2 regions of the Aliiroseovarius sp. ABM4_368 genome follow, and region 1 is predicted to be linked to the other one. Evidence: riboswitches for the same ligand, from Rfam matches in the RefSeq annotation. Region 1 holds a riboswitch; the other holds the start of a gene.
What was found. Region 1 has a riboswitch for thiamine pyrophosphate ahead of thiM (hydroxyethylthiazole kinase). Riboswitches for the same ligand answer to the same signal wherever they lie in the genome.
Positions count from the first base shown of each region.

Region 2: another riboswitch for thiamine pyrophosphate. It lies ahead of ACXAH3_RS08435 (thiamine ABC transporter substrate-binding protein); the one in region 1 lies ahead of thiM (hydroxyethylthiazole kinase).

Region 1 covers NZ_JBSWYR010000005.1:17,456-24,585, forward strand. Annotated here, with positions in the region: gene ACXAH3_RS14415 (dynamin family protein) at 1-57, opposite strand, end outside; gene ACXAH3_RS14420 (dynamin family protein) at 54-1,229, opposite strand; gene ACXAH3_RS14425 (dynamin family protein) at 1,226-3,193, opposite strand; gene ACXAH3_RS14430 (roadblock/LC7 domain-containing protein) at 3,323-3,679, opposite strand; TPP riboswitch at 4,336-4,424, shown strand; gene thiM (hydroxyethylthiazole kinase) at 4,476-5,252, shown strand; gene thiE (thiamine phosphate synthase) at 5,249-5,884, shown strand; gene thiD (bifunctional hydroxymethylpyrimidine kinase/phosphomethylpyrimidine kinase) at 5,881-6,687, shown strand; gene ACXAH3_RS14450 (ABC transporter substrate-binding protein) at 6,684-7,130, shown strand, end outside.
Region 2 covers NZ_JBSWYR010000002.1:504,776-511,905, reverse strand. Annotated here, with positions in the region: gene ACXAH3_RS08440 (DMT family transporter) at 63-1,022, opposite strand; TPP riboswitch at 1,267-1,373, shown strand; gene ACXAH3_RS08435 (thiamine ABC transporter substrate-binding protein) at 1,412-2,401, shown strand; gene ACXAH3_RS08430 (thiamine/thiamine pyrophosphate ABC transporter permease ThiP) at 2,377-3,936, shown strand; gene ACXAH3_RS08425 (thiamine ABC transporter ATP-binding protein) at 3,923-4,615, shown strand; gene ACXAH3_RS08420 (hypothetical protein) at 4,638-4,781, opposite strand; gene ACXAH3_RS08415 (cytochrome c1) at 5,161-5,958, opposite strand; gene petB (cytochrome b) at 5,973-7,130, opposite strand, start outside.

The DNA of each region.
Region 1 (7,130 bases):
TTCCAGAGTATCGCGCAAGAAATCCAATTCCTGCCGCTGTTTCGGCGCAATCTTCATATCTGGCTACCTCTTACTATATTCCGGATTTGTTCATCGATCGAACCAAGATCGGTGGCATCATCTGAAACATCTTCTAGGGGTTCAAGCTCGTTATCGAGTTTCGCAATCAGCCGCTCGACACACGACAACAATGCGTCGGCGTCAGACATGTCCACGCCATCCGAGCATTCGGCCCAAAGCGCCCGTGCCCTGGATTGCGGCCGGATTGCAGGCAGATCAGCAACCGGTGGGTTCTGTGCAGCGGTGCTGCCAAGGACCAACGGGTGAATAGTTGCCGACTGGGTTTTTCCGTCCAACGGATCAAACAAAGGCCCTGTAAGCACAAGCGGCGATGACAGATTATCTTCCGGTTCGCTTTTTGCCAGCGTGTCCAAGTTGGGCACGGATTCGGCGGGCGCTTCGTGGTCCCGTGTGTCCTCGACTTCCTCTACCTGTGCGGCATTTGCGTTCTGTCCCCGATGCGCCCCCAGGAAACCCTTGACGATGTCTTGTTCCTCGCCGGGCAGCGCTTCAAGCTTCGCCGCAACATCTTGGATATGAGACCCGACCTTTGCCAAATCATCGACATCCAGAAGCGATGCCAAAATCAAGTGGTCGAAATAATTGCCGGTCTCCCGCTTCAGACGCCGCAAGACACGGTCCTTGGAACGTTCGTCAGGCAGGCGATCCGCATGGGTCACCAGTAATGTTGCGTTGTTGCGCAAATGTTCGGGCATTTCATCCCAGACGGCTTTCTCGCTCTGCCGCCAGGCCTGCGTCGCGTTCGTACACCAAACAACCATATCTGCGTAATCAAGCATTCTTTCCCAGCACTCAGCCGGGATATTGGGGTCCGAGTTGCCCGGCGTGTCGATAAGCTCGACCGAGCTGACGAATTCCGACTGGGTTCCCAGTATGCAATACAGCGTTTCTGAAACCGAAACGCCGTCGAACGAACTGCATTCGTTGACCTGCCCGTTCAGGTCAACGACAGCTCGCGCCTCTGGCCCCTGTGTGATCCACACAGGAGGAAGCGCGGTCGATGTAACGTTCGATGGCAGGATCGTATCTTCAACCAGCCCATTGATCAGCATTGTCTTACCAGCACTGAACTCCCCGGCAATCAAAACACGCGGCTTGCGGGTTGCCGAATTTGTATCCAGCGTGCGTTTTCTTTCAGACCTTGTCATGCCGACAGCCTCTCCCGTTGCGTGCCACGATCGATCGCTGTTCTATCACGCTCTTGGAAACGCTCAAGAATGGCCTTGCAGAACTGTGACTGATCCATCGCAAAGTTTTCAACAACTTCGCGGGTTTTGCTGATCGTAGGATCAAAGAAGTCATTCAACAAATCATCGATCAGCGGCGTAGTTTCGGAAATAATGACTTCGCGGTACCGTTTTTCGGCTGCGTTCTTCTTTCCAAGACGCCAGAACTTACGCCACCAGGTTCCTTGCAGATCCAACGACAGGGTTCGTGCAAGCGCGGTTGGGGCCTTGTGCTGGACTTGTTCGGGAAATTCGATGCTGTCGCCATTACGGTGGGCACCCATCTCGGATTGCAGCAATTCCTGAACATCTTCGAGGATCTGGTCAAAGGTCGCTTCGCCTTCCCGCCGCAGTTTCGCGCAGGCAGAATTGAACCCGGTCCGCATCATCATGCGAAGGCTTGTTGGGTCGTGGTGCCAAGAGCCGCTCTCGCCGAAAGCTTCAAGATGCGACTGAAGTGCGTCAACGGCAGATGCGACAAAGGTCATTTGCGCCCGCTCAAGACGCTCGCGCAGTTTGCCGCGAACCTCTGCTGCCCTGCCATCAAAGCTTTCGAGTGCCTTGTCGCGAATATCCGCAAGCTTCAGCGAAAGCTCTGCCGATGTCAGGTCGACATTCATCTGCCGTACATCCTGATGCGAGGCAAGGTCCTCGACCGTCTCGCTCATGTTCAGAATGGTTTCGATATCGGCTTCGACATCGCGTCGGAACGCCTGCCCCTGTCCATGGACGACGCGAGAGGCGATCGCACGATGCAGCGCCGGAACTCCCGAGGCTTCCATCGCAACCTCACGCATCAACTCAGGCGAACTCAGCTCTGCCGAGGAGTGCATTCGTTGCAGCGAGGCTTTACTAGCAGGCATCATGGCTTCGATATCGCCAAGTGCGCAATTGGCCCAATATCCGCTTCCGAACAGGATTTCGATGTCATCACCGACACCCATACGGGTCAACGTCCGGCTGATCGAATTGCGTATATTTTCTTGCGCGCCGACCGGGTCTGGTAATTCATCAATACGGTTGACGAAGATCAGAACGTCGCGCGCTTCGACACTGCAGATAATCCGCAGAAGGGCGACATCCATCGTCGAAAGCGCCTGGTGCGCAGACAGAACAACCACGCAAACGCGGCTGTCAGAAATGGCATTCAGCGTGATCTGCTCACGCATCATGAATGTGTCGTTCACGCCCGGCGTATCACGCAAACACAGACCGTTGGGGAAGCCCGGCAGGTCAAGATACAGATCTGCCGATTTCGTCAGATCCGCATAGACGCCTTCTTCGACACCTTCGGCAAGATCGTCAGGATCGCCATAGCAGATATACCGGTCAACGGTGCTCTTTTCGATCTCGGGGAAAGCATGGCTGCTGCCGATCAGAGTGGTGAACTCATCACCCAACCGCTCTTCGGTGCTTTGCCGCATTTCGTTAACCTGGGCGCGCACTTCTTCGACTTCGCTCTCGAAGCCGGCGCGATCGGCCATTTCGCCCAACCGACCGCCAGTTGCGACCAGCCGGTCCCATTCATGTTGGTCAAAAAATCGAAACAGGGCCCGCGTATTGGGCGGACGGTAGCGACTGTTAAGATGCACCGATGTAATCACCGAGGTCCACGGGTTCACGTCGGACGGCAAAAGATCGGTCTTCCCGATCATCGCGTTCAACAACGTGCTTTTACCGGCCTTGATCTGTCCGATGATACTGACCGATGGCTCGAACGAGCGAACTTGCTCTAAAACCCGTTCAAGCGGATCTTCAACGAAGCTCAAAGCGCATTCTGAAAAATCCTGAAGCTTGGCTTCCAGGTTCGACAAATCATCCCAGAAGGCATTTAGTTCTTCAAAATCCTTACCGTGATTGTTCTGAACAGACCTGTCAGATTGCATAACTAGCGCCCCTCGTTACAGTAGACGCGCACTTGAAACATAAAGCCGGTCTACTAATACTCGTAAATTCAAACTGAGGTATTGCGGCCCGGCAAGCAGTCCGGACCGCAATACTGTGCCGAAGGGGTCTTAGACTGTCAGACCAGCTTCGACTTTCTTTACACTCAAGCGTGCCATGCCGAGGTTGGCCGTCTTGCGGTCAACAGCGAGATAAACAAAGACCGCTGGGTTCGAAGCAAGGGGGCGAATCAGGTGCAGCTGGGTGCCGAGGGTGATCAAAATATCTTCGATCATATCGTCCAGACCCAGGGCCTGCATCGCCGCGTTCTTCGCGCGCACCACTTCGGTGTTCGCGGCGCCAGCAGCTTCTAGATCGAACTTCCGGCTGCCCTGTTCAGAGGCCAGCATCAGGCCGCTTTCGCTGTCGACAAGGCACGCGCCAATGAAGCCAGCAACATTCTTCAGTTCAGAGATATCAGTAGACATTGTAAGATTCCGTTAATAGTTACAAGGGCACTGATATCATCACCCCAATTGTTCTTTATTTGGCGCAATCTGGGTGATTCAAAGGCACCATTAGAATTGTACGTGGAGCACCTGATCTCAGATACCACGTTGGAATCCTTGTAGAATCCGCAAACAACCACTGAAGACGGATTTGATCCTCCTAAGAATGTGGCGAAATGGTCATTTTGTTGCACATGAATTGGGTGCCCAGACGCTCACGCGGCAGGGGCGCTTGCTGGGGGCTGTTTCGGTTGGGAAGCAAAAAGACGGATTTAGTCCTAAATTATTGATCTTCAACCTGAATTATTCCCAAGGGGCCCGAACCTGCTCGGACAGGCGGGCGTCGAAACGATACAAGTATATGGTGGCTTCTTGACCTGAAGACATCACCTCCAAGAAAGACAAATCCGCCCTTGTGATTTTGGCGCATTTGGTGAGCGGTGTTCTCAAGCTCGAGCCTAAGATTTGGCGGATTGCGTGTCTGCCTGACGAGTGGATTCTTCACAAACAGATGGCAAGTCGAGCCCGCACTTTCTTTTTCCAAGCGTACTTTAACTTCCCGCCTCTAATTTATGAAATGACACGCCCTACCGGTGTCAGCACCGCTTGACCGTACGCGCAACTTGACCTAGCGTCGCCATCGCCAGGGGCGCTGCAAAGCTGAGACGTACCCTTTGAACCTGAACCAGATAATGCTGGCGGAGGGAGGTCACAGTCGCTTTCATCCAAGCTGGCAGGTGCTCTTTTTCTTCGTCACGATGAGAAAGAAACACGAATGTCGTACACTGATCTTCTGACCCCGCTGCGTGCGCAAAACCCGCTTGTGCAGTGCATCACGAACTATGTGGCGATGAATGTCGCTGCGAATGTTGTTCTTGCAGCGGGTGCCTCGCCTGCGATGGTACATTCTACCGAAGAAATCGAGGACTTCACGCCAATCTGTGGGGCGCTGACCCTTAATATCGGCACGCTGGATACGCCTTGGGCCGCCTCGATGATGGCCGCTGCCAAAACGGCCAATGAAAAGGATGTGCCGTGGGTTCTGGACCCTGTCGCGCATTTCGTTAGCACCTATCGCAAGGGTGTCGCGCAGGATCTGCTTGCGCTCCGCCCGACGATCCTGCGGGGAAATGCGTCCGAGATCTTGGCCCTTGCTGGCGAAGCAGGCAGTGGCAAGGGCGCCGACAGTGGCGACAGCGTCAATGCAGCCAAAAACGCTGCTAAGGCGTTGGCGCAGGACTATGGCGCAACCGTTGCCGTCACTGGTCCGGTGGATTTCGTCACGGACGGCACGCAAAGCGCCGAAGTCACCGGCGGCTCGGCGCTGATGCCGAAAATTACCGCACTGGGGTGTTCCCAAACTGCGCTGATGGGCGCTTATGCGGCCGTGGGGCCAGCGTTTGATGCAGCGCTTGGTGCGTTGGCGCATTTCAAGGCCGCCGGCAATGTTGCCGCCACGCAGGCAAAAGGACCGGGCAGCTTTCAGGTGCATTTCCTAGATGCGCTGGCATCGGTGCAAGCGGACGATCTGGCCAAGACGGTGCAGGGATGACGACCCTGCGCGACAGTCTTCGACTGTATCTTGTGACCGACCCGCAGCTTTGCGCACCGCTTGGTGTGGTGGAAACCGTGCGCCGCGCGGTGGCTGGCGGTGTCAGCTTCGTGCAATTGCGCGACAAGACGGCCACAACGGCCGAACGTATCGCCCTTGCGCGCGCGCTGAAAGACGCGCTGTCAGGCAGTGGCGTTCCGCTTGTAATCAACGATGATATCGAGGCCGCCGTGGCCGCTGATGTGGACGGGGCACATATCGGACAGGGTGATATGACGCCAGCGCAGGCGCGCAGTCTGCTTGGGCCGGGCAAGGTGCTGGGCCTGTCTTGTGAATCGGCTGAAACGGTCAGGGCAGTCGATCCGTCCTTGGTCGATTACCTAGGGCTCGGCCCAGTGTTCGGCACGGCCACCAAAACAGACCACAAGGCACCAATAGGGTTTGACGGATTGGCGTCACTTGTTGCGCTGTCACCGCTGCCCAATGTCGCCATTGGCGGGCTGAAGGCGGACCACATCGGACCAGTGCAGCAAAGCGGAGCGGATGGTCTTGCGGTTGTCTCGGCGATTTGCGGCCAGACTGATGTGACCGCCGCTGCCAAGGCTTTTGCACAGAAAGAGGTCCTCAAATGATCCCGAATGTTCTTAGCATTGCCGGTTCCGATCCATCCGGGGGCGCGGGCATTCATGCCGACCTCAAGGCCATGTCGGCCAATGGGGCTTACGCGATGGCCGCAATCACCGCGCTGACCGCGCAGAATACCCAAGGCGTAAGCGGCATTCATCTTGTTTCGCCAGACTTCGTGCAGGCGCAAATCAAAACTGTTTTCGACGATATCCGCGTCGACGGCGTCAAAATCGGTATGATCGCCAATGCCGAAATCGCAGCCGCCGTCGCGAAGGCGCTACACGGTTGTGATGCACCGATCGTGCTGGACCCGGTCATGATTGCCAAAGGCGGAGCACCCCTTTTGCAGCCCGACGCAGTAGACACGTTGCGAAAGCAGCTTCTGCCAGCCGCCCTTGTGCTGACGCCCAACTTGCCAGAGGCCGCACACCTTCTGGGCACGTCGATCGCGCAAACCCGCGATGAGATGGCGCAGCAGGCGCGCGCGCTGATCGCTTTGGGGCCGAAAGCCATTCTGATGAAAGGCGGCCACCTTGACGGTGCGGATAGCCCTGACTGTCTGGTCACCTCGGATGATGTGACATGGTTCGAAGGCGCGCGCACAGCCACTCGCAACACGCACGGCACCGGCTGCACCCTGTCGGCCGCTCTGGCCGCACAGCTCGCGCATGGGGAACCTTTGCCCAAGGCCGTCGCCACCGCCAAGGCCTATGTCAGCGATGCCATCGCACATGCGGATGAATTGTCCGTTGGATCGGGCCACGGCCCCACCCATCACTTTGCAAATCTAAAAGGACTGCCCCGATGAAAAAGACCCTCTCTGCCCTTGTCCTGTCCCTTTGGGCCGGGCCGCTTCTGGCGCAAAATAAAATAACCCTGCTGCTGGATTGGTTCGTGAACCCCGATCACGGCCCGGTCATCATCGCGCAGGAAAATGGCTATTTCGCCGATGAGAATCTTGAGGTTGAGATCATCGCACCCGCTGATCCGTCAGCCCCGCCCCGGCTGGTCGCCGCAGGTCAGGCCGAGATCGCGATTTCTTATCAGCCGCAACTGCACCTGCAACGCCATGAAGGCCTGCCTTTGCGGCGCATTGGCACGTTGGTGGCCACGCCACTGAATTGCCTTTTGGTGCTTGAAGACAGCCCCTTTGAAACACCCGCCGATCTGGCAGGGCACAAGATCGGCTTCTCGGTCGGTGGGGTTGAAGATGCGGTCCTAGGTGCGGTTCTGGGCACCCATGGCGTGAAA
Region 2 (7,130 bases), on a different contig from region 1:
CTTCATTCCCAAGCGTGATAGCGAAGGGAGAAACGAAAGGGAAGCGCCCGAGTAGACGACGTCTAGCTTTGTTCGGGCCTGCGATGCTTTGGCTTCGGCGATGGCCCGGCGTCATAACGCGGGTTCGGGTTGCGTAGGATCGGGTTGCGGATCGATACGGATGGACGGCTTTCCCGCCAAACGATGAACACGCCCGAAGCGATGATCACGCCAGCACCAACACCAACCCAAATGTCCGGAAGTTCGTCAAAGAACAGCGCGCCAAAGGCGGTTGCCCACAAGATCTGGCTGTATTGCGTCGGCGCCACAACGGCAGCGGGGGCCGCACGATAGGCTCCGATAATCATCATCTGGGCAAAGACCGACATGACGCCAACGCTTGCGGCAAGGCCAAAATCCGTCAACTCCATCGGGACGTAAACGAAGGGTAAGATCAGCCCCATCGCCAAGATCGATGACAACATGGGATACAGGATCATGACAGCGGTCCGTTCCTCGCCTCCAATCTTGCGCATGATGATAGATCCCAAAGCCGAACAGAAGGCGGCAATCAAGGCACTAACGTGGCCTAAAGTGATGACAGTTACACCCGGACGCAGAACGATCAAAACACCGATCAAACCGACGATCACCGCCGCCCAACGCTGTCCACGCACGGGCTCGCCCAACAGCCAAGCCGACATGGCGGTGATAAGAAGCGGAGTGGCAAACAAAAGCGCATAGACCTCGGCCAGAGGCAGCACAGTGAACGCATGAAACGCCGCGGACATGGCAATCACCGACGTCAGCGAACGGATCAAAATCAGCCACGGGTGATGTGGGCGAAAGTTGTCAACCTGCCGGTCAGCCAACATCATGATCGACATGGGCACAAAGGCAAATAACATCGCAAAAAAGATGATCTGGAATACGGCGAAGTTCGCGCCCAATGCCTTGATGATGGCATCGTGCGTTGCAAAAACTGCGAAGGCCGCGAAGGCAAAGCCAAGCCCACGAAGGGGAGATTGTGTTGCGCCCGACATGGACAGCTCCGGTATGGGGGTATTTGTTAGCGTTCACATTGCCGATTGTTCGGGCAGGGTCAAGATCAATGCCGCTATGCATTGGGTCTTGAACTAAATCACGATGGGGCTGGCTCTACGAGTTTGGGAAACAGGCCTTAGGATAAATAGCTATTCTTTTCATAACCTTGCATGAACGCACCCCGCAGCCACTTTTGTTGTCCCAGCAAAACTCCTTGCCATTCTGTCCAACATTCGGCACAGACAAGGCACCTCGGGGTGCTGTGTTCCCACAGCTGAGATGCGCTACTGCGCGGACCCGTAGAACCTGAACCGGCTAACACCGGCGGAGGGAAGGTGATTTGGATGTCCCAAATGCCCCCTTTCGTTCGGCGCATATGGAGGACCCTATGAAGACAGCCCTTTCATTTGTCGCAGGACTTGCTTTGACCACAACCGCAGCCGCCGCTGCAGACAAACCCGTACTGCAAGTTTATGCTCCTGATTACTTCGCTTCCGAATGGGGCCCTGGCCCGTCAATCGAGGCAGGCTTTGAAGCCCAGTGCGACTGCGATTTGGAGTTCGTCACCGGCGACGTGATGCCCCGCCTGATGCTGGAAGGCGAGCGCACGGAAGCCGACATTGTGATCGGCCTGAACACCGACGTTACTGCAAAAGCCCGCGCCACGGGTCTGTTCGCCCCACACGGTCTGGATGTAAGCGGCCTGACTCTGCCCGTCGAGTGGACCGACGACGTGTTCGTGCCGTTCGACTACAGCTATACCGCCTTCATCTATGACAATACCAAGATCACGGACGCGCCGACCAGCTTTGATGCGTTGCTGGCGATGCCCGACGACACCAAGATCGTCATCCAAGACCCGCGCAGCTCGATCTCGGGGCTGGCGCTGCTTCTGTGGGTCAAATCAATCTATGGCGACAAAGCGGACGAGGCATGGGCCAAGCTGAACCCTAAAATCCTGACAGTAACCAAAGGCTGGTCGGAAAGCTATGGCATGTTCACCGATGGTGAAGCCGACATGGTGCTGTCCTATGTCACCTCGCCAGCATATCACATCATCGCCGAAGAAGACCTGACAAAGTCAGCAGCCATCTTCGACGAAGGCCACTATCTGTATGTTGACTTGGTGGGTAAGATCGCGAACACCGACAAGCCCGAACTGGCCGACGCCTTCATGGCCTACGTGCTAAGCGAAGAGTTCCAGTCGGGCATTGCGACCTCGAACTGGTCCTTCCCGTCAAAACTGGCCGCTGACAAGCTGCCCGAGGGCTTCGCCAACCTGCCCGTGCCCGCCAAGGCGCTTGTCTACTCGGAAGAAGAGGCCGAGGCGATCCGCAAGCCGGCTCTGGATGAATGGCTCGCCGCCGCGTCCAAATAAGCTCTACCACCATCCTTGGCGCCTTGTCGCTTGGGGTGGTGGTTTGCCTGACCCTTGGTATGCTTATCGCTGTTGCGATGCGGGCCGAGGGCGCGGGCAGGCTTGGCCCAGCCGATTGGGCTGCAATTCGGTTCACACTATGGCAGGCCGCTGCGTCGGCTTTGATCAGCATCCTGCTGGCGATCCCAGTCGCCCGCGCTTTGGCGCGGCGCAATTTTCTGGGCAGATCCGTGCTGATCACCCTTCTAGGTGCCCCCTTTATCCTGCCCGTAATCGTCGCCATTCTGGGTTTAATCGCCGTCTTTGGACGCACTGGGTTAATCAGCCAAGTTTTGGGCCTGTTCGGGATCGAACCAATATCCGTCTATGGCTATCACGGCGTCATCCTCGCCCACGTGTTCTTCAACCTTCCGCTGGCCACCCGCCTGATCCTGCAAGGCTGGCTGGCGATCCCGTCCGAGCGCTTTCGCCTCGCAGCCTCCCTCGGCATGGGCCCCTCCGACATCGCCCGCACGCTGGAACGCCCCATGCTGCGCGAGGTCGTGCCGGGTGCGTTCTTGGTCATCTTCCTAATCTGCCTGACGTCCTTCGCCGTCGCACTGGCCCTTGGCGGTGGACCGAAAGCCACCACGGTAGAGCTCGCAATCTACGAGGCCTTCCGCTTCGACTTCGACCTTACCCGCGCGTCGCTGCTGGCGCTGGTGCAGTTCGCTTTGGGCGCGGCACTGGCCCTGATCGCCCTGCGCGTCGCCATGCCATCCGACATGGGCGCAGGGCTGGATCGCGCGGTTACTCGCTGGGACGACCGTCCCGCTCTTTTGGCGCAAGACATCGCCGCGATCACGCTTGCCGCCGCCTTCCTGCTTCTTCCCCTTGCGATGGTCGTTCTGGATGGTCTGCCGCGGCTTTTTCACCTGCCCCAAGTCGTTTTCGGCGCGGCCCTCCGCTCCGTCATCGTCGCTCTCGTCTCGGCTGCTTTGACGCTAGCGCTATCTCTTCCCATCGCCGCCCTCGCCGTGCGCCACAACTCACGCGTGGTCGAGGCATTGGGCTACCTAACCATCGCCGCCTCGCCCCTTGTGATCGGCACGGGGCTGTTCATCATCACCTTCCCCTTTGTGAAGCCATCGGACCTTGCGCTGCCCATCACCGCCGTGGTGAACGCTGCCCTCAGCCTGCCTTTCACCCTGCGTGCGCTGGTGCCCGCCTTGGCCGCTGTGGAACGCGACTTCGGCCCGCTGGCAGACGGGCTGGGCATGACCGGCTGGACCCGCCTGCGCCACCTGTGGCTGCCCCGCCTGCGCCGCCCGATGGGATTCGCGTTGGGACTGGCCGCCGCTCTGTCGATGGGCGACCTTGGCGTCATTGCACTGTTTGCAGACGGCGACAACGCCACCCTGCCCTTGCAGCTGTTCCGTCTTATGGCCGCGTATAAGATGGAAGACGCCGCCGCCGCCGCGCTGCTGCTGCTGACCCTCTCGCTGGGCCTGTTCTGGCTGTTTGATAAAGGAGGTCGCGTGAATGCTGACCGTTGACCAACTGCGCATCGAGATGGGCGGCTTTCGCCTTGCTGGCGACCTAACGATCCCCCAAGGCGCACGCGTCGCGGTGCTTGGTCCATCCGGCGCGGGGAAGTCGACGCTGCTGGCGGCCATCGCCGGGTTCCAACCGCTGGATGCGGGGCGGATCCTGTGGAACGGCAACCCCATGCCCAAAGACCCCGCAGCGCGTCCGATCAGCATGGTGTTTCAGGACAACAACCTGTTCCCGCACCTGACCGTCACGCAAAACGTAGGCCTTGGCCTGCGTCCGAACCTGCGGTTGTCAGAAGATGACCACACCCGAGTCGCAAACGCCCTGACCCGCGTTGGTCTGGACGGGATGGGAGACCGCAAACCCGCGCAGCTGTCCGGCGGTCAAATCGCCCGCGTGGCGCTGGCCCGCGTGCTTCTACGCGACCGCCCGGTGCTGCTGCTGGATGAACCCTTCGGCGCGCTCGGTCCCGCGCTGAAAACGGAAATGCTGGAGCTGGTCCGCACGCTGCTGGACGAGACCGGCGCAACCCTTCTGATGGTCAGCCACGACCCACAGGATGCCCGCGTGCTCTGCAATCAGGTGGTGCTGGTGGCCGATGGGGTGGCCCATGCGCCGGTTGCGACGGAGGAGATGTTTGAAAATCCGCCGGAAGTGATGCGGGAGTATTTGGGGGGATAAACCCGACAGGCAGATTTAATATCTATTCCTCTTCGGGAAGAAGGCACTTACCTTCCTCAAGACCAAAAGTTACCGAAACAGCAAGATAAGTCTCCGCCTCTCCTAGTTTCGGACCGTAGTAATCCATTTGGAACTTAAGCAGATCAAAACTATCGATATCACTCATCTCCTTCGCGGTACCGATGAACTAACTTAGATGAGACTCGCAAAAGCTCGGCAGCACATGTCGAAAGTCATCTTTCGTCGCAACACGGCTGGATGGGACATAAACCGCAATCCCATCGAGGACGATCCCATCATCATTCACTTCCTCGAAAAACCCAAGTTCTGTGGCTTCCCAATCCAGTTGAATATCGCTGGCAAAAGCCGGAGTGGCCAAAAAAAGAAGAGCCACGAGAAGTGCGTTCTTAAAAATTGTAAACATATCGAAATGCAATCAATTGCCGTTTGTTTTTCAGTGCATCCTAGGAATGTGCAACACCCTCGACAACAAACAAAAAAGGGCGCCTTGCGGCGCCCTTCTCTATTTCCTCAAAACCCTACGCTTATGCGTCGAATTTCTTGCCCTTGTGCGGAGCCCAAAGCTTCTTGTTCGTCAGGTACAGAAGCGAGGTCAGCAGGACCAGCATCAGGACCGAGATAAAGCCAGCTTGTTTGCGGGCCATCATCTTGGGTTCAGCTGTCCACATCAGGAAGGCTGCAACGTCTTCGGCCAAGTGGTGGGCCGAGTTGTTGTGGCCGTCGTCATAGTCGACCGAGCCATCTTCCAGCTGCGGAGGCATCGAGGTCCAGCCGCCCGGGAACACGTCGTTTCCGTTCAGGTACTGGCCAGCGACTTCCTGTTCCTTGCCGTTAAAGCCGGTCAGGAAAGCTGTGATGTACTCAGCGCCACCCATGCCTTTAACCAGCTGGTTGATGCCGGTGCCGTAGGGGCCGTGGAAACCCGCGCGGGCTTTCGCCATCAAGGACAGGTCAGGACCCATGCCTTCACCCGATACGGTCGGGAAGAAGTCAGCCGGCGTACGTGCGCGGTCGTCGTCAAGTTCCGGATCGTAGATGGTGAAGTTCTCGGCCGCATAGGCGCGCACTTCGTCCTCGGTGTACTCGGGGCCACCTTTGTCCGACAGGGTACGCAGCGGTACGTAGCGCAGACCGTGACAGGCCGAGCAGACCTCTGTGTACACTTTCAGGCCACGACGCAGCTGTTCTTTGTCGAATTTTCCGAACGGTCCCTCGAACGAGAAGGCCGTATCGTGAACGTGACCGCCGTCTCCAGCCGCCTGAGCCGGACCAGCGGCCAGACCCAGAGCGATGATTGCGGATGCTGTGAGTTGTTTGATCATTGTTTTCGATCCTCTCACTCGGCTGCGCCGGGATAGTGGGCTTTGAAATCTTCCTCGATCGTTGCCGGAGGTGTGGCCGGTTTTTCAAACAGACCCAGAAGCGGCAGGATGACAAGGAAGTAGGCGAACCAATAGGTCGACGCGATCAGCGAGATCGTGGCGTAAGGTTCGTCAGTCGACTGAGCACCAACCCACATCAGAACGACGAAGTCGATCAGAAGCAGGCGATACCACCATTTGAAGGCCGGGCGATACTGACCCGAGCGCACCGACGAGGTGTCCAGCCAAGGTGCCAGTGCCATCACAAGGATAGCGCCGAACATGGCCAGCACGCCGAAGAACTTGGCGTCGATGATACCACCGGTCACGAAGCTGACCAGCTGCACAACCCAAACGTCTGCGGTGAAAGCACGCAGGATCGCGTAGAAGGGCAGGAAGTACCATTCCGGAACGATGTGTGCGGGCGTCGCCAGGGCGTTTGCCTCGATATAGTTGTCGGGGTGACCCAGATAGTTCGGCATGAAGCCAACGATGGCAAAGAAGCCGATCAGAACCAGACCCAGCGCGAACAGATCTTTGATCACGAAGTAGGGCCAGAAAGGCAGGGTGTCTTTCTTGGCTTCTTCTTTCGAACCACGGCGCACTTCAACACCGGTCGGGTTGTTGTTGCCCGTAGTGTGGAAGGCCCAGATGTGAACGGCGACAAGCGCGGCAATCACGAAGGGCAGCAAATAGTGCAACGAGAAGAAGCGGTTCAGCGTGGCGTTATCCACAGCAGGTCCGCCCAGCAGGAAGGTCTGCAACGGCTCGCCGATGAACGGGATCGCACCGAACAGACCGGTGATAACCGTAGCCCCCCAGAAGGACATCTGACCCCAAGGCAGAACGTAGCCCATAAAGCCGGTGGCCATCATCAGAAGATAGATGATCATGCCGACAATCCATGTGACTTCGCGGGGCGCCTTGTACGAGCCATAGAACAGACCGCGGAAGATGTGGATGTAAACAGCCAAGAAGAACAGCGATGCACCGTTCATGTGGATATAGCGGATCATATGACCGCCGTTCACGTCACGCATGATGTGTTCGATCGAGGCAAAGGCCAGATCAACATGCGGGGTATAGTGCATCACCAGAATGATGCCGGTGACGATTTGCAGCACCAGGCAGAA